Regions from separate parts of the Streptomyces sp. NPDC127038 genome, predicted to be linked through region 1. Evidence: riboswitches for the same ligand, from Rfam matches in the RefSeq annotation. Region 1 holds a riboswitch; each other region holds the start of a gene.
What was found. Region 1 has a riboswitch for S-adenosylmethionine ahead of ACFWI4_RS22315 (cell envelope biogenesis protein OmpA). Riboswitches for the same ligand answer to the same signal wherever they lie in the genome.
Positions count from the first base shown of each region.

Region 2: another riboswitch for S-adenosylmethionine. It lies ahead of ACFWI4_RS15180 (amino acid ABC transporter permease); the one in region 1 lies ahead of ACFWI4_RS22315 (cell envelope biogenesis protein OmpA).
Region 3: another riboswitch for S-adenosylmethionine. It lies ahead of ACFWI4_RS18625 (aminotransferase class V-fold PLP-dependent enzyme); the one in region 1 lies ahead of ACFWI4_RS22315 (cell envelope biogenesis protein OmpA).
Region 4: another riboswitch for S-adenosylmethionine. It lies ahead of ACFWI4_RS15285 (putative leader peptide); the one in region 1 lies ahead of ACFWI4_RS22315 (cell envelope biogenesis protein OmpA).

Region 1 is NZ_JBHXDQ010000032.1:55,006-59,805, reverse strand. Features, by position in the region: gene ACFWI4_RS22330 (PP2C family protein-serine/threonine phosphatase) at 1-459, shown strand, start outside; gene ACFWI4_RS22325 (expansin EXLX1 family cellulose-binding protein) at 578-1,537, opposite strand; gene ACFWI4_RS22320 (hypothetical protein) at 1,667-1,957, shown strand; gene ACFWI4_RS22315 (cell envelope biogenesis protein OmpA) at 2,035-2,826, opposite strand; SAM riboswitch class IV at 3,040-3,182, opposite strand; gene ACFWI4_RS22310 (hypothetical protein) at 3,341-3,475, shown strand; gene ACFWI4_RS22305 (amino acid ABC transporter permease) at 3,639-4,643, shown strand; gene ACFWI4_RS22300 (amino acid ABC transporter ATP-binding protein) at 4,640-4,800, shown strand, end outside.
Region 2 is NZ_JBHXDQ010000017.1:49,485-54,284, forward strand. Features, by position in the region: gene ACFWI4_RS15170 (ABC transporter substrate-binding protein) at 1-613, opposite strand, end outside; gene ACFWI4_RS15175 (amino acid ABC transporter ATP-binding protein) at 678-1,475, opposite strand; gene ACFWI4_RS15180 (amino acid ABC transporter permease) at 1,472-2,452, opposite strand; SAM riboswitch class IV at 2,778-2,886, opposite strand; gene ACFWI4_RS15185 (glutathione S-transferase family protein) at 2,952-3,815, opposite strand; gene ACFWI4_RS15190 (putative leader peptide) at 3,944-4,024, opposite strand; gene ACFWI4_RS15195 (4Fe-4S binding protein) at 4,505-4,800, opposite strand, start outside.
Region 3 is NZ_JBHXDQ010000024.1:15,745-20,544, reverse strand. Features, by position in the region: gene ACFWI4_RS18635 (rhomboid family intramembrane serine protease) at 1-324, shown strand, start outside; gene ACFWI4_RS18630 (Lrp/AsnC family transcriptional regulator) at 367-648, shown strand; gene ACFWI4_RS18625 (aminotransferase class V-fold PLP-dependent enzyme) at 688-2,049, opposite strand; SAM riboswitch class IV at 2,235-2,351, opposite strand; gene trpD (anthranilate phosphoribosyltransferase) at 2,450-3,514, opposite strand; gene ACFWI4_RS18615 (cytochrome bc complex cytochrome b subunit) at 3,686-4,800, opposite strand, start outside.
Region 4 is NZ_JBHXDQ010000017.1:71,118-75,917, forward strand. Features, by position in the region: gene ACFWI4_RS15270 (NtaA/DmoA family FMN-dependent monooxygenase) at 1-771, shown strand, start outside; partial or broken gene ACFWI4_RS15275 (LLM class flavin-dependent oxidoreductase) at 877-1,230, shown strand; gene ACFWI4_RS15280 (DUF1684 domain-containing protein) at 1,312-2,136, shown strand; SAM riboswitch class IV at 2,223-2,336, shown strand; gene ACFWI4_RS15285 (putative leader peptide) at 2,372-2,488, shown strand; gene ACFWI4_RS15290 (ABC transporter substrate-binding protein) at 2,706-4,325, shown strand; gene ACFWI4_RS15295 (ABC transporter permease) at 4,329-4,800, shown strand, end outside.

The DNA of each region.
Region 1 (4,800 bases):
GTCGTCAACTGCGGCCACGCTCCGCCGCTGCACGTCCACGCGTCCGGCAGCGTCGTGTCGGTCGACCCCGTCGATCCCGCCCCTCCGCTCGGGCTGCGGGCTCTGACGGGGGAGACCCCGAGTCTTCAGGTGCTGCCGCTGGCCGACGGCGACCAGCTCCTGCTGTACACCGACGGGGTCACCGAGGCCCGCGACCATGGCCGTGAGTTCTACGCCCTCGCCCAGGGCCTGGCCCGGAACGTGTCCGACGAACCGGCCTCCACGCTCGCCGCGCTCGACGCCGAGCTCCAGGCCCACGTGGGCGGGCGTCTGCACGACGACGCGGCGCTGCTGCTGCTCCGCAAGCCGCTCCCCGCGGAGCCGGCGGAGGTCGTCGCGGCGGGCGGTGTCCCCGGCCCCGCCGTGGCCGGAGCCGGTCCCGCGGCCGCCGTGGTGGGCTGCGCCAAGGGCTCGGAGTAGGCGGGCCGGGGAGAGCCGAGGGCCGGGGGCTCCGGGGTGCTCGTCCCCGGTGCGCCCCGGCGTGCGACGGGAGTACACGGGGCGAGGGACGCACTCCCGGCGCCTCCGCCGGTACGGGTCAGTGCCGGGCGAACTGGAGCCGGGTCGTCTGAACCACGTCGGGGCGCAGCGCGATGCCTTCGGCGGTCAGGCGCTCACCGTAGATGTCGGTGATCCTGACCGTGCCGCCGCAGCCGCCGCCGTCCTCGGCGAGGAAGTAGTTGTATTCGGTGCGCGGCAGAGACCGCCATCCGCCGGCGGTGCGCAGTTCGAGCCGGGCCACCGGGTTGCGGTGTCCGATCACCTGGACCGCGCACCAGTAGCGGCTGGACCCCGTCTTGTAGCGGAGCGCGACCGTACCGGAGGCGCCGGGGCTCAGCAGTTTCCAGGTGATCGGGATGCGGCCGGCCGACGGGGCCGCGAGCCGCGCGAACGCCTGGGCGCTGAGGTCGAGCTGCCCGGGAGCGCAGCCCGTCGGGCATTCGTTGGTGATCCGGACCGTCACGGTGGCGCCGTCCGCCGCGCGCACCAGCACGTACGCGCCGCACGCCGCGGACGTCTCGTAGTCGGTGTGATTCATCGCCGCGGTCAAGACGTCACTGCTCGGGCCGTACGAACAGGAGCCGTCCCCGTTCCCGGCGTCGTACGTCGTCGCCACCCCCCGGTAGTCGGTGCCCGGGCGGATCCGCCCCGCCAGGGAGGCGGTCCTCGCCGTGGTCCGCGGGGTGTCCGGGGCCGACGGGCGTGCCGACGTGGTGGACGGGCGGGCCGTCACCGCCGGGGAGGACGTGGGCCCCGGCGACCGGGTGGCCGCGGCGGACATCGATGCGGCCGGAGCCGCCCGGCCCGGGTCCTGGGTCCCCCGGGAACCGGCGGCCGCCGTGGCGCTGGTGCGCCCCGCGTCGGCCTGGTGGCCGCCCGGCCGGAACGCCACGACCAGACAGACCAGTGCCCCGGCCGCGACCAGCGCCGCCACGGCGATGCCCCGGGGCTTCGGTCCGAGTCCGCGCCGCCGTGCGGTTCGACTCGTTTCGTTCATCGGTATCCGTTCTCCACCCGCTCCGGACCGGGCGGGACACGCCGCATGTCTACTACGGACCGAGAGTCGACGGGGCCACGTCGAGAGAATGAGGGCGCTCGATGCCACGGGCGTGCGGCGGTTCCCGCGATGGGACAGAGTGAGGCCATGGGCCGCCTGTGGATGACGTGGTCGATCGACGGTGTCGGCTCGGCCGGTCAGAACGTCGCCGACGTGGAGGCGGCCTGTCGTGCGCTGGTCGGATCCGTGGAGCGGTCCCGGCGCGCCTTCGACACGCCGGAACCGTGGGAGGAACTCCGCGCGGCGGCGCTGCTCCTCCAGGACCGGATTCTGGGTTCGGGCCGTGAGACCCTCGACCAGGGACGGAAGTGGGCCTCCACCCTGAGCGGCCTGAGCATCCTGCTGATCCCCCGAGAGTGAGCCCGCCCGGCCGCGGGGCCGGCCGCCGAGGTCCACCCGGAACCGAGTGCCGGCGACCGGCCCCGCGGCCGGGAGCGTCAGGCGTCCGCCGCCACGGGCACCGCGTCGGTGCCCGGCCGGAAGGCGGGGTGGGCGCCGAGACGGCGTACGTAGTCCAGGAGCCGGGGACGTGTACCGAGGATCTCCGGGCCGCCCAGCCCGGTGAGCGCGACCCACGCGTCGACGTCCGCCGCCGTGAGGCTCTCGCCCAGGACGTAGGGACGCGCGGCGAGTTGGCAGTCCAGCAGGTCAAGGGCCGCCGCGAGCTCCGAGGGGCGGGCGGACGGGGTGACCTCACGCTCCAGCAGATCACGCAGGGCCTCGATGTCGGCGGTCAGCTCCGGAGGGCACAGCGTGGAAGGGCAGGTCGTGGTGTGGCCGGAGAGCAGTCCCGCGAGATCGCGGAGGATGTCGGGCGTGTGGTTGCTGACGATGCGTCCGCTCCAGCGGTCGCACAGCGCCGGTGCCGTCAGCGGCCCGTCGAAGTGATGCTCGGTGGCCTCGTAGGCGCGGCGCAGCGAGGCGAAGGCCTCGGGAGTGCGCGCGGGGTCCGTGAGGAGCGTGGTGGCGACCGAGTCCCGAAGCCCGAGCAGCCCGAGGGTGATGGCGATCCGCAGCGAGCGCGGACACCCTCGTGACAGATACAGCTCGTAGCGGTGCGGGGCCGGGTAGAAGCCGCCGGCCAGCCCCACACCGATGCGGCTGTCGACACGGTGGGGGAGGACGGACGGCGCCGCCGGCGGCTTGAAACGGAGGGCGGAGGGCAGCGAAATCTGCTCACAGGGACGGGAGTCGACGGAACTGGACGTGCGCGAAGCTGTCTCGGGCATGACTCTCCCTTGGGGGAAGAAGGAAGCCACCGCCGCTTTGTGGGCACCGGCGGCCGGAATGCGGATTGACCGCGCCTGTCGCACCGGTCCGGATCAACGGACCGGTCGCGGATCAGTAGGCGCTGGAGACACGCAACAGATCGATGTGAAGGCGCCTCGTCAAGCCGTTCCTTGGCATTCCACCGGTCCCGACCTCAGGGCTCGCGAGACGCGAGACCACGCTTGCCCCACCGCGCCGGCGGGACCCGGTCGTCACCCGGGGCACCCCGTCGCGGTGGAAGGGTTGCCTGTCAGCGGGCCGGGGCCGATGACCACTGGGGCGGAGGACCGCACCGTGGGCGCTGACAATCGTGACCGTCCCCGTCAGTCTCGGGGCGCTCTGTTGCGCCGTCAAGAAGGCCGCGAGCACGGTCTCATCTGGTGGTCACCCGCATTGACATTCTTTTCGGGGCGGGCCTAACGTGCGGCCCACGAAGGGATGCCCTCTTCGGCCGGAGTGGAAACGGTGACGGCGATGCACTCAGCTGACGGGACGGCCGCATGGCGGCGCCGCGGCCGCGAAGTGCTCTGCGCCGACCGCTCCGTGGACCTGCTGCGCGTCAACAGCGCACTGTGTACGGGCATGTGTCACCCCCTCAGCCGGGGCTGACGGTTCCTCCGCGTCTCTGACGACCGCCGCCCTCGCGGTACGTCCCTTCCTGCCCAGCCCCCGTTCCGCGTAGGCCGCGCACCGCCTCGTACCGAGCCTCTCCCGCTCGGCGCGGCGCCGCGCCCGCGTGGATCCGGGGTGTCCGCGTCCGCTGGAGCTCTCCATGAGTCAACTCCCCGGCAGCGCCGTGCCCTTGGGTACGGCGCCGCCCGCCGAGGCGATCCCCCGTACCGACGTCCCCGCCGCCCCCGCGCCTCCGGCGGCCCAGCGGGTGCTGCCCCTTCGGCACCCCGGCCGCTGGATCGTCACGGCCCTGGTGCTCGTCCTGGTCGCCCAGATCGCCCACGGCCTGGTGACCAACCCCTTCTACCAGTGGGACCGGTTCTCGTACTGGTTCCTGCGCCCGACCGTCCTCGACGGACTGCTGATCACCCTCGAAGTCACCCTCTTCAGCGCCGTCCTCGGCCTGCTCGGCGGCGTCCTGCTGGCTCTCGGCAGGCTCTCCCCGAGCCCGGTGCTGCGCGCGGTGAGCTGGGTCTACACCTGGCTGTTCCGTTCGGTGCCCCTCATCGTGGTCCTGCTGTTCCTCTACAACTTCAGTGCGCTGTACCGGACGCTGAGCGTAGGCGTCCCGTTCGGCCCGTCCTTCTTCACCTTCGACGAGTCCCGCCTGGCCACCGACATGGCCGTCGCCGTCGTGGGACTGAGTCTGAACGAGGCGGCGTACGCCTCCGAAGTGGTACGGGGCGGCCTTCTCTCCGTCGACCAGGGGCAGCACGAAGCCGCCGCCGCCCTGGGCCTGCCGCTGCGCTACCGGTTCACGCGGATCGTCCTCCCGCAGGCCCTGCGCTCCATCGTCCCCAACTACGTCAACCAGCTGATCGGTCTGGTCAAGGGCACCTCGCTGGTCTTCTACGTGTCCCTGCTTGACCTGTTCGGAACCGTGCAGAGCATGGGCAGCACCTACCCGGGCGACATCGTGCCCCTGCTCCTCGTCGCCACCGCCTGGTACCTGATCCTCACGAGCGTCGTCTCGGTCGTCCAGTTCTACGTCGAGCGGTACTACGCGCGGGGCGCCCTGCGCACCCTGCCGCCGACCCCGTTGCAGAAGGTACGAGGCGGTCTGCGCGAGGCGCGGGCCCGGGTCCGCAGGGAGACGGCGACATGACCGGCGTGACGAGCGGACCGCGGCCGGCGGCGGTCGAGGTGCACGACGTCCACAAGTGGTACGGCGACCAGCAGGTCCTGAACGGAGTCGAGTTGACCGTGCGGCCCGGCGAGGTCACGGTCGTCGTGGGTCCGTCCGGCTCCGGGAAGTCCACCCT
Region 2 (4,800 bases), on a different contig from region 1:
TGGTGCCAGAGCTGACGGAGACGGTCTTGCCGGCGAGGTTCTCGTAGTTGTCTTCGAAGTTCCAGGTGCTCTTCTTCGGCACCACGAAGGCGAGGTTGTCCTGCCGGTAGGAGGCGAACTCGTACTTCTTCTTGCGCTCCTCGGTGTCGGTGACGTTGGAGAAGGCCACGTCGACCTTGCCGCTGTCGATGCCGACGAAGAGGTTCTCCCAGGTGGAGTTCTTCACCTCGGGCTGGAGGCCGAGGACCGCGGCGACCAGGCGGCCGAAGTCGGGTTCCGCGCCGGTGAGGGTCTTCTGGTCGCTGCCCACGTAGGCCAGCGGCGGGAAGCCGGCCGGCAGGGCGCCGATGCCGATCTCCAGCTTGCCGCTCTTCTTGACGGCGGCGGGCAGTTCGGCGCTGATGGACTTGACCTCGGAGACCTTGATGGAGGTCTGCTTGGCGGCGCCGTTGGAGACCTGTCCGATGACGACCTCGCCGGACTTGGCGCTGTCGGTGGAGGTGGCCGCGTCGCTGTTGCCACCGCAGGCGGCGAGCCCGGTGGCCAGGGAGGCGACGGCGGTCGCCGCGGTGATGCCGCGTATCAGGCTGCGTCGGGTGAACTGGGTGGGCATGGCCGTTCCTTGTCGCTGGAGGTGATGAGGGTGGCGTGGGGGGAGGTCTGAAGGGTGCGGCGGGTCAGAGGACCTTGCTGAGGAAGTCCCTGGTCCGCTCGTGCCGGGGCTTGTCGAGGACCTCGGAGGGCGGGCCCTGCTCGATGATCTTGCCGCTGTCGATGAAGACGACCCGGTCGGCGATCTCGCGGGCGAAGCCGATCTCGTGGGTGACGATGAGAAGGGTGGTGCCGCTGGTCGCCAGGTCCTTGATGACGGCGAGGACTTCGCCGACGAGTTCGGGGTCGAGGGCGGAGGTGGGCTCGTCGAAGAGGATGACGCCGGGGCGCAGGGCGAGGGCGCGGGCGATGGCGACGCGCTGCTGCTGGCCGCCGGAGAGCTGGCGCGGGTAGGCGCCGGTCTTGTCGCCGAGGCCGACCCGGCCGAGGAGTTCGCGGGCGAGCTCCTGGGCTTCGGGCTTGCCGAGCCTGCCGGTGGCGACCGGGGCGGCGGCCACGTTGTCCAGGACGGTGAGGTGCGGGAAGAGGTTGAAGTTCTGGAAGACGAAGCCGATCCGCCCGCGCTGGGTGAGGATGGCGCGCTCGCTCAGCTCCTTGAGCCTCTCGCCCTGTCGCTTCACACCGATCAGCTCGCCATTGATGCTGACGTGGCCGATCTCGGGCTTCTCCAGATGGTTGATGACCCGCAGCAGGGTGGACTTGCCGGAGCCCGAGGGGCCGAGGATCACGGTGACCTCGCCGGGGCGGACGGTCAGGTCGACGCCGTCCAGCACCCGATGGGTGCCGTACCACTTGTGCACGTCGTGGACCTCGAGGGTGGCGGCCTCGACGTCCGCCAGGGCCTCGATGGTGTCGGCGGTCATACGGCGGCCTCCCGGCGGATGCGGGCCCGCAGGTCGGTGAGCCCGGTGCGGAGCTTCTGCAGCGGTGTCGGCGGCAGGCTGCGAATGGCACCGCGGGCGTAGTACCGCTCGACGTAGAACTGGACGACGGAGACGACGCTGGTCAGGATCAGGTACCAGACGGTGACGACCAGCAGCAGCGGCACGATGTCGCCGGGGTAGGTGGAACCCATGGTCTGCGCCGAGCCGAACAGGTCGAGCAGAGAGACGTAGAAGACCAGCGAGGTGCCCTTGATCAGGCCGATGAGCTGGTTGACGTAGTTCGGGATGATCGAGCGCAGCGCCTGCGGAAAGACGATCTTCCGGAACTGGTAGCCCTTCGGCAGGCCGAGCGCCGCGGCCGCCTCGTGCTGGCCCTGGTCGACGGAGAGGATGCCCCCGCGTACGACCTCGGCCGCGTAGGCGGCCTCGTTGAGGCTGAGGCCGATCACGGCGACGACCATGTCGGTGGCGAGCTTCGACTCGTCGAAGGAGAAGAAGGCCGGGCCGAAGGGAATGCCGACGCTCAACGTCTTGTACAGGGCACTGAAGTTGTAGAGGAAGATCAGTACCACGATGAGCGGGATGGAGCGCAGCGCCCAGACGTAGGTCCAGCTGACCGCGCGCAGCACGGGGCTCCTCGACAGCCGGGCCAGGGCGAGCACGATGCCGCCGATCAGGCCGAGCACCGCGCTGTAGGCGGTGACTTCGAGGGTGATCAGCAGGCCGTCGAGGATGGTGGGGCGCAGGAACCAGTAGCTCCAGCGGTCCCACTGGTAGAAGGGGTTGGAGACCAGTCCGTGCACGAACTGGGCGACCAGGACGAGGACGACCGCAGTGGCGATCCAGCGTCCGGGGCGCCGCAGCGTCAAAACTCGCTGGGCAGTGAGGGCTTTCGATGGTTCGTCGGCGGTCGGCGCCTCGGGGAGGGTGACGGTGGCGCCAGGGGGTTCACTCATGGTGGGCTCCGGCTGGGTGAGAACACCCCGGAAGCACGGCGGCATGCGGAAGCGCACACGACGGTGAGGTACCGGGGGCGGGGAGGACAACGGCACACCGCACGGGCGGTGTTCGTCAGGGAGTGCGGGGGCTGCGGGGAGGTGTCAGCCCCGACAGCGGGCACAGCCCGGTGCGGTACACAGTGCGCTGTTCACGCGGAGCAGATCGACGGCGCGATCGGCGACGAGAGGGTTCGGGTACGGCTGTACGCAGCCCTGGGAGCGGCGCGTGGCCGTCCTGGGAGCTGCGTACATGACGTCACCATCACTGTTCCGGCCCGTGTGGGCCTCGCGCTTACCGAAACGTCTTCGGTCCGGTCGTCACCTGGGGCACCCCACCGCGGAGCGAGGGTTGCCAGTCAGCAAGCCAGGGCTTGTCGCTGACACTCATGACCGTTCTGGGCCATAGTCAAGACAATTGCCCGAACGAATGTCAACGCCGGTCCACCAGGTGGAACGGCTAACGGGCCGCGTGTGCTGCCCAGTCCAGGATCCGCACGGCCGCTCCGGCGGCCTCCAGGCCCTGGCAACGGGCGTGGTGACGGCGCTCGATGCCGTCGAGGTCGAGGTGGCCGCCGAAGGCAGGGTGGGCGGCGAGCCGGCGGGCGTAGGCCCACAGGGTCGGGTGGTCGGCGATGCGTTGGACGGCTGAGGCGTCGAGGTGGTTGCGGTGCACGGTGTCGAGTTGGACCAGGGCGACCCACAACTCGACGTCGGCGGCGATGATTTCGTCGCGGATCAGGTACGTGCGTCCTTCGAGCCAGCGTTCCAGGGCCCCGAGCGTTTCGAGCAGCATGCCAAGTGCCGTGTCACGTTCCACCGGCGCGCCACCGGCCGATCCGGCGTGCTGCGCGGCCTGTTCGATGCCTTGCGCGCACATCCACTCGACGGCCTCGATCTCCGACTCCGCGCCGCACGGGTAGAGCGAGGGGCGGTCGCCGCCAAACCGGCGGTCGAGGTCGCGCATGATGTCCGGGGCGTGGGTGCTGACGATCCGCCCGGACCAGTCGTCGCTGAGCACCGGCGCGACGGCCGGACCGGGGTACCGGTGGGCGCTGGCCTCGTACAACGGACGCAGGACGGAGTGGCCGCCCTCGGGGCAGTCGGGGACCGCGGGCAGGAAGGTGGCCGGACAGACGGTGTCCAGGCCGAGCAGGCTGTGGGTGACGGCGATGCGCAGGCCGCCGGGACAGGCGGTCGACAGATGGAGGCGGTAGCGGCCCGGAACGGCGTAGTGGCCGCTGCGCGCGTCCCGGCCGATCCGGCCCCGGAAGGCGGGCGCGGGTCGGTCGGCGGCGTGGGCGGCCAGCGGTGTGACAGTCATGACTCTCCCCGGGAGCGGGCGCGGACGTACGCGCGGCGGAAGCGACGTCGGGTGAGGGAGCGGAGTTCTCCCGTGCGCACCGGACGGCACGACGCCCGAGGGCGTCTCCGGTGCGGGATGGGCGCGGCTCAGCCCTGGGGGTTGATGGCGCTGCAGACACGCAGCAGATCGATGTGACGGCGGGAGGTCAGAAGAGGCGAACGGCTCATCGGACGGTGACCGACTCCAAGCGCCTCATAATTTCCCTACCTATTCACTAGGATTCCCTCAGTGAGTGTCGATCCGACCGACATCGGCGTCAAGAGGGCCGTCCCGCATCGCGGACGCCCCGATGGACGGCGGCCCGCCTCGACACGGTCACCACACGTTTCCCACTGCAACCGTCGGGACGCGGCGACGGTGTCGAATCCGCGTGGATGACGTGCCGACGAGCTGCGTGCTCACCGCAGAAGGCCCAGACGAAAGGGCCCGCAGGCTCTCGCCCGCGAAGTCTCCTCGCACCGTCGGGACATCATCGGGACGACAGGTTGTGAATCTGCGATCCCCTGTCCCCGTTTGCGGAGCATCAGAGCGACGTGCGACAAGTCGTTCTTCGTGGTCGGTGTCCGGCGTCCTCGGCCGGGTACAGGAGTCTGGGCCTGGATCCTGCGACGATCCAGGCCCTGGTCAGTCCGGATACTCCGGTCCGGTCAGTCCGGATACTCCGGTCCGACCGCGGTGCGGGCGCCGAGCGTCCTTCCCCTGCCCCAGCCGAGCTCACGCCGGTATCCGCCGAGCAGACCGGAGTCCTCGAGCTCTGTCACATCACGGAAACGCGAGCCGGGAGCGACCGCGGTCACCAGTGGGGCGACGAACAGCGCGTCGGTCGGGCAGTAAGCCTCGCACTGGAAGCAGGTCTGGCAGCTGTCCTGGCGCGCGATCACCGGAACGCCGTCAGCGCCGCGATCGAAGACGCGCGTCGGGCACACCTCGATGCACCGGTCGC
Region 3 (4,800 bases), on a different contig from region 1:
TCCGGGGCGATCTCCGCGGTGCTCGGCGCGTTCCTGTACCTGTTCCCCAGGGCGCGGGTGACCAGTCTCTTCCCGTTCCTGTTCTTCCTGCCGCTGCGGTTCCCCGCCTGGGTGGTGCTGCCGTTCTGGTTCACGCTCCAGTGGCTGGCGGCGGGGCGCAGCTCCTCGGGCCCCGGGGTGGCCTATCTGGCCCATCTGGTGGGCTTCACCCTGGGCTTCGTCTACGCCTGGGCGCGGTTCCGCCGCCGCCGGGCGGCCGTGCCCGCTCCGGGGCCGGTCCCGGGGCCCCCGCTGGAGCGGCCGGGCCCGGTGGACCGCGAGTAGGGTGAGATCCCCAGCAGCGGCCCCCTAGGGAGAGAACCAGCCGTGATCACCGCGATCGTCCTCATCAAGACCAGCGTGGACCGGATCCCCGAGATCGCCGAGTCGATCGCGTCCCTGGAGAGCGTCAGCGAGGTCTTCTCCGTCACCGGCACCTACGACCTGATCGCCATGGTCCGGGTCCAGGCCCACGACGACCTGGCGGACGTCATCCCCGGCCGGATCAGCAAGATCCCGGGCGTCGAGGCGACGGACACGCACGTGGCGTTCCGTACGTACTCCCAGCACGACCTGGAGGCGGCGTTCGCGATCGGTCTCGACTCCTGACCGACGCGGCGCCGCCTCCGGGCGGGGTGGGCGCGGGTGTCAGACCGCGGGGACGCAGCGGCCGCCCTCGGTGCGGTACTGCCAGCGGGCTCCGTCCCTGACGAGCTCGCGCACCGCGCGGACGAACCGCTCGACGTGCTCGTCGGGGGTGCCCGCCCCGAAGCTGACGCGGATGGCGTTGAGGGACTTCTCGCCGGGGGCCGCTTCCGGGGCTCCGCACTCCCCCTGGGTCTCCGGGGCGCTGCCGAGCAGGGTGCGGACGAGCGGGTGGGCGCAGAAGAGGCCGTCGCGGACGCCGATGCCGTACTCGGCGGAGAGCGCGGCCGCGAAGTGCGAGCTGTTCCAGCCCTCGACGACGAAGGAGATGACGCCGACCCTCGGGGCGTCGTCGCCGAACAGGGAGAGGACCCGGACCTCGGGAACCTCGGCGAGGCCCGCGCGGACGGTGCGGATCAGGTGCTGCTCGCGGGCGACGATCCGCTCGAAGCCCTCCTCGGTGAGCGCCTTGCACGCCGAGGCGATCGAGTAGGCGCCGATGACGTTGGGCGAGCCGGCCTCGTGGCGGGCGGCGCTGTCGTGCCACTCCACGTCCACGCCGCCGTCCGCGCGCCGGCTGACCCTGCGGCTGGCGCCGCCGCCCGCGAGGTAGGGCTCGGCCTCGCGCAGCCAGTCGGAGCGGCCGGCGAGGACGCCGGAGCCGAAGGGCGCGTACAGCTTGTGCCCGGAGAAGGCGACCCAGTCGACGTCGAGGTCGGCGACCGACACGGGGTGGTGCGGGGCGAGCTGGGCGGCGTCGAGGACGATACGGGCGCCGTGGGCGTGCGCGGCGGCGGCCAGTTCCCGTACGGGCCACAGCTCCCCGGTGACGTTCGAGGCGCCGGTGACGCAGACCAGGGCCGGTCCGTAGGGGTCGCGGGCGGCGAGGGCGCGCTCCAGGGTGTCGACGGCCTCGCCCGGGGTGCGCGGGGCGTTCAGGTAGGTCACGCGGGCCTCGCGCCAGGGCAGCAGCGAGGCGTGGTGCTCGGTCTCGAAGACGAAGACCTGGCAGTCGGCCGGGAGGGCCGAGGCGAGCAGGTTGAGCGAGTCGGTGGTGGACCGGGTGAAGACCACCTGGTCGCCGGCCCGGCAGCCGAGGAACTCCTCCACGGTCCTGCGGGCGTTCTCGAAGAGGTCGGTGGACAGCTGCGAGAGGTAGCCGGCGCCCCGGTGGACGCTGCCGTAGTACGGCGCGTACGCGGCGACGTCGTCCCACACCCGCTGGAGGGCGGGGGCGCTGGCCGCGTAGTCGAGGGCCGCGTAGGTCACCTCGCCGCCGGTGACGAGGGGGACGGTGACATCCCTGCCCAGAACGGGCAGGGGGGCACAAACACTCTGGTCGGCGGCAACGGTGGAGACAGACATGGCGAGCTCCTGTGAGAGGCAGGCGGGATCACCGCGGGAACCGGCCGCCGGGAGGCGGGCGGGGCGCGGGAAAAGGTGAAAAGGGTGTGCGGGGGCGGGGCTCTACGCCCTATCGCATTCGCTTGCTCACAGAAGGCTCCCTCGAACGACCAGGACCCCTGGTGGTCCGCCCGGAGAGCGGGAGGGGTCCGCGCTTGCCGTAGACCTCGCTGCCTACGACCTGGTCTTCACCCGGGGCACCCCGCCACGGACGGAGGGTTGCCGGACAGCCGGCCGGGGCCTGATGGCTGTCACTCATGACCTGGTACAGCATCTTGCCAGAGGATCTTCCGCGCGCAAGACGCAGTCCGGATCCTGGACTGCGTCCCGCGCGGGCGCCCGTGCGGGACGGGCGGGTGGATCAGGCGTTGCTGGCGGCCACCCAGCGCTCCAGGGTGCGCCTGGCGGCGCCCGAGTCGATCGCCTCGGCCGCCCGGTCCATCTGGTCGCGGAGCTGCCCGGCGAGCGGCCCCGCGCCCGGTGTGAGGGCCACCAGGGCCGCCGCCGAGTTCAGCAGGACGGCGTCGCGTACGGGCCCCTGCTCGCCGTCCAGCAGGCGCCGGGCGACCTCCGCGTTGTACGAGGCGTCGGCGCCGCGCAGCGCCTCCACGGGGACGACGGGGAGCCCGACGTCCCGCGGGTCGAAGCGCTCCTCGGTGACCTTGCCGTCGCGGACCACCCAGACGTGGGAGCCCCCGGTGGTGGTCAGCTCGTCGAGACCGTCGTCGCCGCGGAAGACCAGCGAGGAGTTGCCGCGCTCGGCGAACACGCCCGCCACGATCGGCGCCATCCGGGGATCGGCGACACCGACCGCCTGGGCCTTCACCCGGGCCGGGTTGGTCAGCGGGCCGAGCACGTTGAAGGTGGTCCGGATGCCCAACTGGCCGCGGGCCGCCGCCACATGACGCAGCGCCGGGTGGAACTTGACCGCGAAGCAGAAGGTGATCCCGGCCTCCTCCGCCACCTGGGCGACCCGGCTCACCGGCAGTTGGAGGTTGACGCCGAGCTTCTCCAGGACGTCCGACGCCCCGGACGCGGAGGACGCGGCCCGGTTGCCGTGCTTGACGACCTTGGCGCCGGTGCCGGCCACCACGATCGAGGACATCGTGGAGATGTTGACGGTCTTCGCGCCGTCGCCGCCCGTTCCCACGATGTCGACGGTGCGTCCGGGCACCTCGATCACATTGGCGTGCTCGTACATCGCCCGGACGAGTCCGGCGATCTCCTGGACGGTCTCGCCCTTGGCCCGCAGCGCCACCACGAAACCGGCGATCTGCGCGTCGGTCGCCTCGCCGCGCATGATGCGGTCCATCGCCCAGGCCGTGTCGTCCGCGCTCTGGTCGCGGCCTTCGAGCAGTCCGTTCAGTACAGCGGGCCAGGAACGGCCCGCCGCGGTGTCGCCTCCAGCGGGGTTCACAGCGCTCATGGTCGCTCCTGGGTTCGTGGGTCACGCGGTCGCGGGTGACACGGTGTCGTGGTGACACGGGGTGGAATCACCCCGCGGCACCGGGTGAGTCCACCCTATCCAGCCCGGGGGACGGCAAAGAGCCCCGTCCGTTGCATGGACGGGGCTCCTGCCGTGGCGGACTGCCGGGGATCAGTGGTGGCCGTGGCCGCTCGTGATCTCCTTGTACTCCTCGACGGTGGGCTTGGGGATCTGGCCTTCCTCCCCGTAGAAGCCCTCGCTCATCTTGGCGCGCAGCTTCTGCGCGCCCGAGACCTTGCGCTCGACACCGTTCTCGTCGACCGTCGGGCCGATCTCGACCGGCTTGTACTGCTCGTGCGCGGTGAGCGTGTGCAGCGCGTCCTGGCTGAGCGGCTCGTGGACCTCGATGAACTCACCGTGCGGCAGGCGCTTGATGATGCCCGACTCGCGGCCGTGCAGCACCTTGTCCCGGTCCCGGCGCTGGAGGCCGAGGCAGATCCGCTTGGTGGCGAGGAAGGTGAGCACCGGCACGACGAAGAAGGCGATGCGCACGAACCAGGTGATCGAGTTGATCGCCAGGTGGAAGTGCGTGGCCCAGATGTCGTTGCCGCCGCCGACGAGCAGGACGAAGTACCAGCTGATCCAGGCGGCACCGAACGCGGTCCGGGTCGGGACGTTGCGCGGGCGGTCCAGGATGTGGTGCTCGCGCTTGTCGCCGGTGACCCAGGACTCGATGAACGGGTAGACCGCGATGGCGACCAGGACCAGCGGGAAGATCACCAGCGGGATGAACACGCCCAGGACGAGCGTGTGGCCCCAGAGGTTGATCTCCCAGCCCGGCATGACACGGATCAGGCCCTCGGAGAAGCCCATGTACCAGTCGGGCTGGGCGCCCGTGGACACCATGTCCGGACGGTACGGACCCATGGCCCAGATCGGGTTGATCGAGGCGATCGCCGCGATGGCCGCGATGACACCGAAGACCAGGAAGAAGAAGCCTCCGGCCTTGGCCATGTACACCGGCAGCAGCGGCATGCCGACGACGTTCTCGTTCGTCTTGCCGGGGCCCGCGAACTGCGTGTGCTTGTGGTAGAAGACCAGGATCAGGTGGCCGACGACCAGGCCGAGCATGATGCCCGGCAGCAGCAGCACGTGCACCGAGTAGAAGCGGGCCACGAAGTCGCCGCCCGGGAACTCGCCGCCGAACAGGAAGAACGACAGGTACGTGCCCACGATCGGCACGGACAGGACCGCGCCTTCCATGAAGCGCACGCCGGTGCCGGAGA
Region 4 (4,800 bases), on a different contig from region 1:
GCTCCGACCCTGCCGCGCAGCGCCCAGGGTCACCCCGTGATCTTCCAGGCCGGGGACTCCGGTGAGGGACGCGACTTCGCCGCCCGCAACGCCGACGTCATCTTCTCCGCGCACGGCACCGAATTCGACGACGCGCTGGCCTTCGCCGAAGACATCCGGCGTCGGCTGCGCGCGGTCGGGCGGCCCGACGACGACCTCCGCATCCTGCCCGGCACCGAGATCATCATCGGCGCCACCGAGGAGGAGGCCCAGGAGAAGAAGCGCTGGATCCGGCTCCAACAGGTCACCCCGGCCACGGCCCTGGGCATCGCCGGACTGCTGTGGGGCATCGATCTGTCCGACCGCGACGCCGACGGGCCCTTGCCCAAGGAGGACCCGGTCGTCACGGAGAACGACGGCTCCTTCGGTGCGCGGCGCATCGCCGACCCGCGCGCCATCGTGGCCGAATGGCGGGCAAAAGCGGAGGCGCACGGCTGGTCGCTGCGCGAGACCGTCATCGCGCTGGGCCCCCAGCGCGGGCACGTCGGCACTCCGGCCAGCCTCGCCGACAAGTTCGCCCATTACGTACGGCACGGCGCGATCGACGGCTTCAACGTCACTCCGTACCTCATCCCCGACGGCCTCGACGACATCGTCGACCTGCTCGTCCCGGAACTACAGGAACGCGGCATCTACCGCACCGAATACACCGGCAACACCCTGCGTGAGAACCTCGGCCTGCGCGCACCGCTCACCCACCGGTCCGCACCGGACCGACGGCAGGCGGGCTGAGCCCCGGGCCAGCCCTTCCACTCATGGCTGAGTACACATGACTGACAAGAAGCTGTCACACGCGGACCGGAATGCGGGTCCGGCCGACGCCCGTTCTGAACTGACATGACTGTTGGAGTAGCGCTCAACGCGTCCGACGCGCCGAACCAGGTCGACGCCACCGTCCAACTGGCCCAAGAAGCTGCAGAGTTCGGTCTCACCTCGGCCTGGTTCGGGCAGACCTTCGGCGCGGACTCACCCCAGCTCGCGGCGCTCGTCGGGCGCGAAGTGCCCGGACTGCAGGTCGGCACCTCCGCGATCCCCGTCTTCGGCCGCCACCCGCTGCTCGTCTCCAGCCAGGCCCAGACCGCCCAGGCCGCCACCCACGGCCGCTATCACCTCGGTCTGGCCCTGGGCACGAAACTGCTGACGGAGTCCGGCTTCGGCCTTCCTTTCGAACGCCCCATCGCCCGGCTGCGCTGGCCGGCTGAATACACCCGTCGGCCCGACAACCCCTTGCATCCCCTGCCCGAAGGCACCCCCGGCACAAAGGAGATTCCCATGACCACCGAGGCCACCACCACGGACCTCCACGCCTTCACCGAGACCTGGCTGGAGTGGCACCGCAGCCAGGAGGCCCGGCTCGCCGACCCACACGGGTTCCTGGCGATCACCGGCCTGCACTGGCTCGACGACCGGCCCCAGCGCTTCCCGGACGCGCCCGGCTCGTGGCACACCGGCCCCGAAGGCGTCGTCGTGGACCTCGACGAGGGCGAGGAGCTGGTCGTCGACGGGACGCCGGTGCGCGGCGAGCACCGCTTCGACGTGCTTCCCGAGCGCGGCGGCGTCGACGCCGTCTGGGGAGACGCCGTCATCGAGGTCGCCAAGCGCGGCGGCCAGGACATCGTGCGCCCCAGGCACCCGGACGCGCCGCTGCGCACGGCTTTCACCGGCACGCCCGCCTACGCCCCCGATCCGCGCTGGGCCGTAACTGGCCGCTACATCCCCTTCGACACACCGCGGCCGGCCACCGTGGGCGCCGCGGTCGAGGGCCTTGAGCATGTCTACGACGCTCCGGGCAGGGTCGAGTTCGAGCTCGACGGGCGCCCGCTGTCGCTGACCGCATTTCCCGGCCATGGTGCGGGACGGCTGTTGGTGCTGTTCACCGACGCGACCTCCGGGGTCACCACCTACGCCGCCAACCGGTCCCTGGCGCTCGATCCGCCCGCCGCCGACGGCACGGTCGTCCTGGACTTCAACCGCGCCGCGAACCTGCCGTGCGCCTACACGGACCTGGCCACCTGCCCGCTGCCCCCGGCCGAGAACCGGCTGCCCGTGGCGATCGAGGCCGGCCAGAAGATCCCCCGCGAGCGCGGCGGCTCCTGAGCCGGCACTCTCGCCCCGGACTCCCCTGACGAGGCGTCCTTTTGCGCCATTGACGTACGCCAAGACCGCTCCGTACGATCACGAACGGCATTGAGTGTCAGCGTCAAGCCCTGGCTCGCTGACCGGCAACCCTCCCGCGCGGCGGGGTGCTCCAGGTGAAAGCCCGGCGGGATCACCGACGATCTCCGCAAGCGCGTGGCCCCGGGAGCGGGGCCGGATCATGTGGAGGACCGATATGCGGCACGGTGGTGACCTCAGCGCCCGTTTCGCCGGCGCCACCGTGTTCTCCCGGCTCTCGCGTCGGCGCCACATCGACCTCAAGCGCTCGACCAGCTGTCTCTGTCAGGCCTGACGGGTCTTCCCGCCGCAGGCCGCAGTACGACACCTGTCGTCGCCGCACCCGCCTGCGCCTGATCTCCGCCTGTCTTTGATCCCCCCGTTTCGCCCTGATCCCCCTCTGCACAGCGCTCCCCCGGCACCGGCGTCGCGCCGGCCGGGGCCGCACGCCCACGCACAGCCATGCCTCGTACGGCGTCCGTGCCTGGTGACACGAGTAGGAGAAGCCCTCCGTGACTGCACTTTCCCATGTCAGAACCTCCCGGTGGGCGGCACTGACCGCCCTTGTGACCACCAGTGTTCTGCTGACCGCCTGCGGCTCCGGCGGCGGCGATTCCGGCAGCGGCACCGGACAGCCCAAGTCCGGCGGCACCCTGACCTTCGCGGTAGGTTCGGACGCCGGCTGCGTGGATCCGCAGCAGGTCGCCAGCAACGAGACCATCTACTCGGTGCGCCAGATCGTGGACTCCCTGACGGACCAGGACCCCAAGACCGGCAAGATCGTGCCGTGGCTGGCGAAGAGCTGGGACATCAGCTCCGACACCACGACGTTCACGTTCCATCTGAGGTCGGGCGTCACCTTCAGCGACGGCTCGAAGCTGACCGCGCAGGTGGTCAAGGACAACTTCGACGCGGTGCCGAAGCTCGGCGCCCTGGGGACGCTCGCCGAGGGCTATCTGAGCGGCGTCAAGAGCACCACGGTGGTCGACCCGCTCACTGTGAAGGTGACCTTCAGCCAGCCCAACGCCCAGTTCCTGCAGGCCACTTCGACGCACTCGCTGGGGATCGAGTCCTCGGCCAGCGTGAAGAAGACCCCGCAGCAGAAGTGCAGCGACGGGGTGATCGGCTCCGGGCCGTTCGTGCTGAAGCAGTATGTGCAGAACCAGTCCCTCACCCTTGCCAAGCGCACCGGATACGCCTGGGGTTCCTCGCTGTGGTCCAAGAAGGGCGATGCGTATCTGGACAAGCTGGTGTTCAAGGTCGTGCCGGAGGCGGGTGTACGGGCCGGCAGCCTGCAGTCCGGTCAGGTCGACGCCGTCTCCAGCGTCGGCAAGGCCAACGAGGCGGCCCTTAAGGGCGGCCAGGTCACCCTCCAGCGGCGGGCCAACCCCGGCGTCGTGTTCGGTCTGGGCCTCAACAACTCTCGGCCGCTGCTCAAGGACGCCAAGGTGCGCCAGGCGATCCTGTTCGCCATCGACCGGCAGCAGATCGCCAACACGGTGTTCCCGACCGGTACCCAGCCGGCCACCAGCGTCCTCGCGCACACCACGCCCGACTACACCGACCTCGCCTCCGGCCTGACCTTCGACGCCGCCGCGGCCAAGTCCCTGCTGGACGAGGCCGGCTGGAAGACCGGCAGCGACGGCATCCGCGCCAAGGACGGCAAGAAGCTCAGCCTGACCATCAAGTGGTTCCCCAACGCGGCCACCAACCAGCCCGCGCTGGAGCTGATCCAGCAGCAGCTCAAGGCCGTCGGCGTCGAAGTGGTTCTCAAGCAGCTCCAGGTCACGCAGTTCGCCCCGACGCTCCAGTCGGGTGACTACGACGCGGTGTGGGGCAACGTGACCCGTGCCGACCCCGACATCCTGCGCAGCTCCTTCTCCACCAAGCTGGCCAACTTCTACCGCCTGCCCGCCAGTTCCCTCGACTCCGCACTGTCCGAGCAGGCCGCGACCGTCGATGGGGCCAAGCGCAGGAAACTGGTCACCCAGGCACAGCAGTTGATCGTGCAGAACGCCCGCTACGTGCCGGTGGTGGAGCTCCAGACCCAGCTGGGCGTGGCGAAGAAGGTGCACGACCTGAACTTCGACGCCTCCAGCCGGATCCAACTGCACGACACCTGGATCGGCTAGCGCATGCGCCGCTATGTGATCAAGCGGCTGGCCCAGGCGGTCGGTGTGCTGTGGGCGGCCTACACAGTCTCGTTCCTGGTGCTGGACTATCTGCCGGGCGACCCGGTCACGGCGATGGCCAGCGCTGGTATGGACTCGGGGCAGGTCGACCCGAAGCAGCTCGCCGCCCTGCGGCACGAGTACGGCTTCGACAAGCCGGTGCTGGTGCAGTACGTCGAGTACCTCGGCCGGGCGGTGCGCGGGGACTTCGGCGACTCGGTGTCCACCGGCCGCCCGGTCACCTCGACGCTGGCCGACGCGCTGCCGCAGACCCTGCAGCTGACCGGCGCGGCCCTGTTGCTCGCGGTGGTCCTCGGCGGTGGTCTGGCGGTGCTGGCGACCTACACCACACAGCGCTGGCTGCGGCAGCTGCTGCTGTCGCTGCCGCCGCTGGGGGTGTCCGTCCCGACGTTCTGGGTGGGGCTGCTGCTCGTCG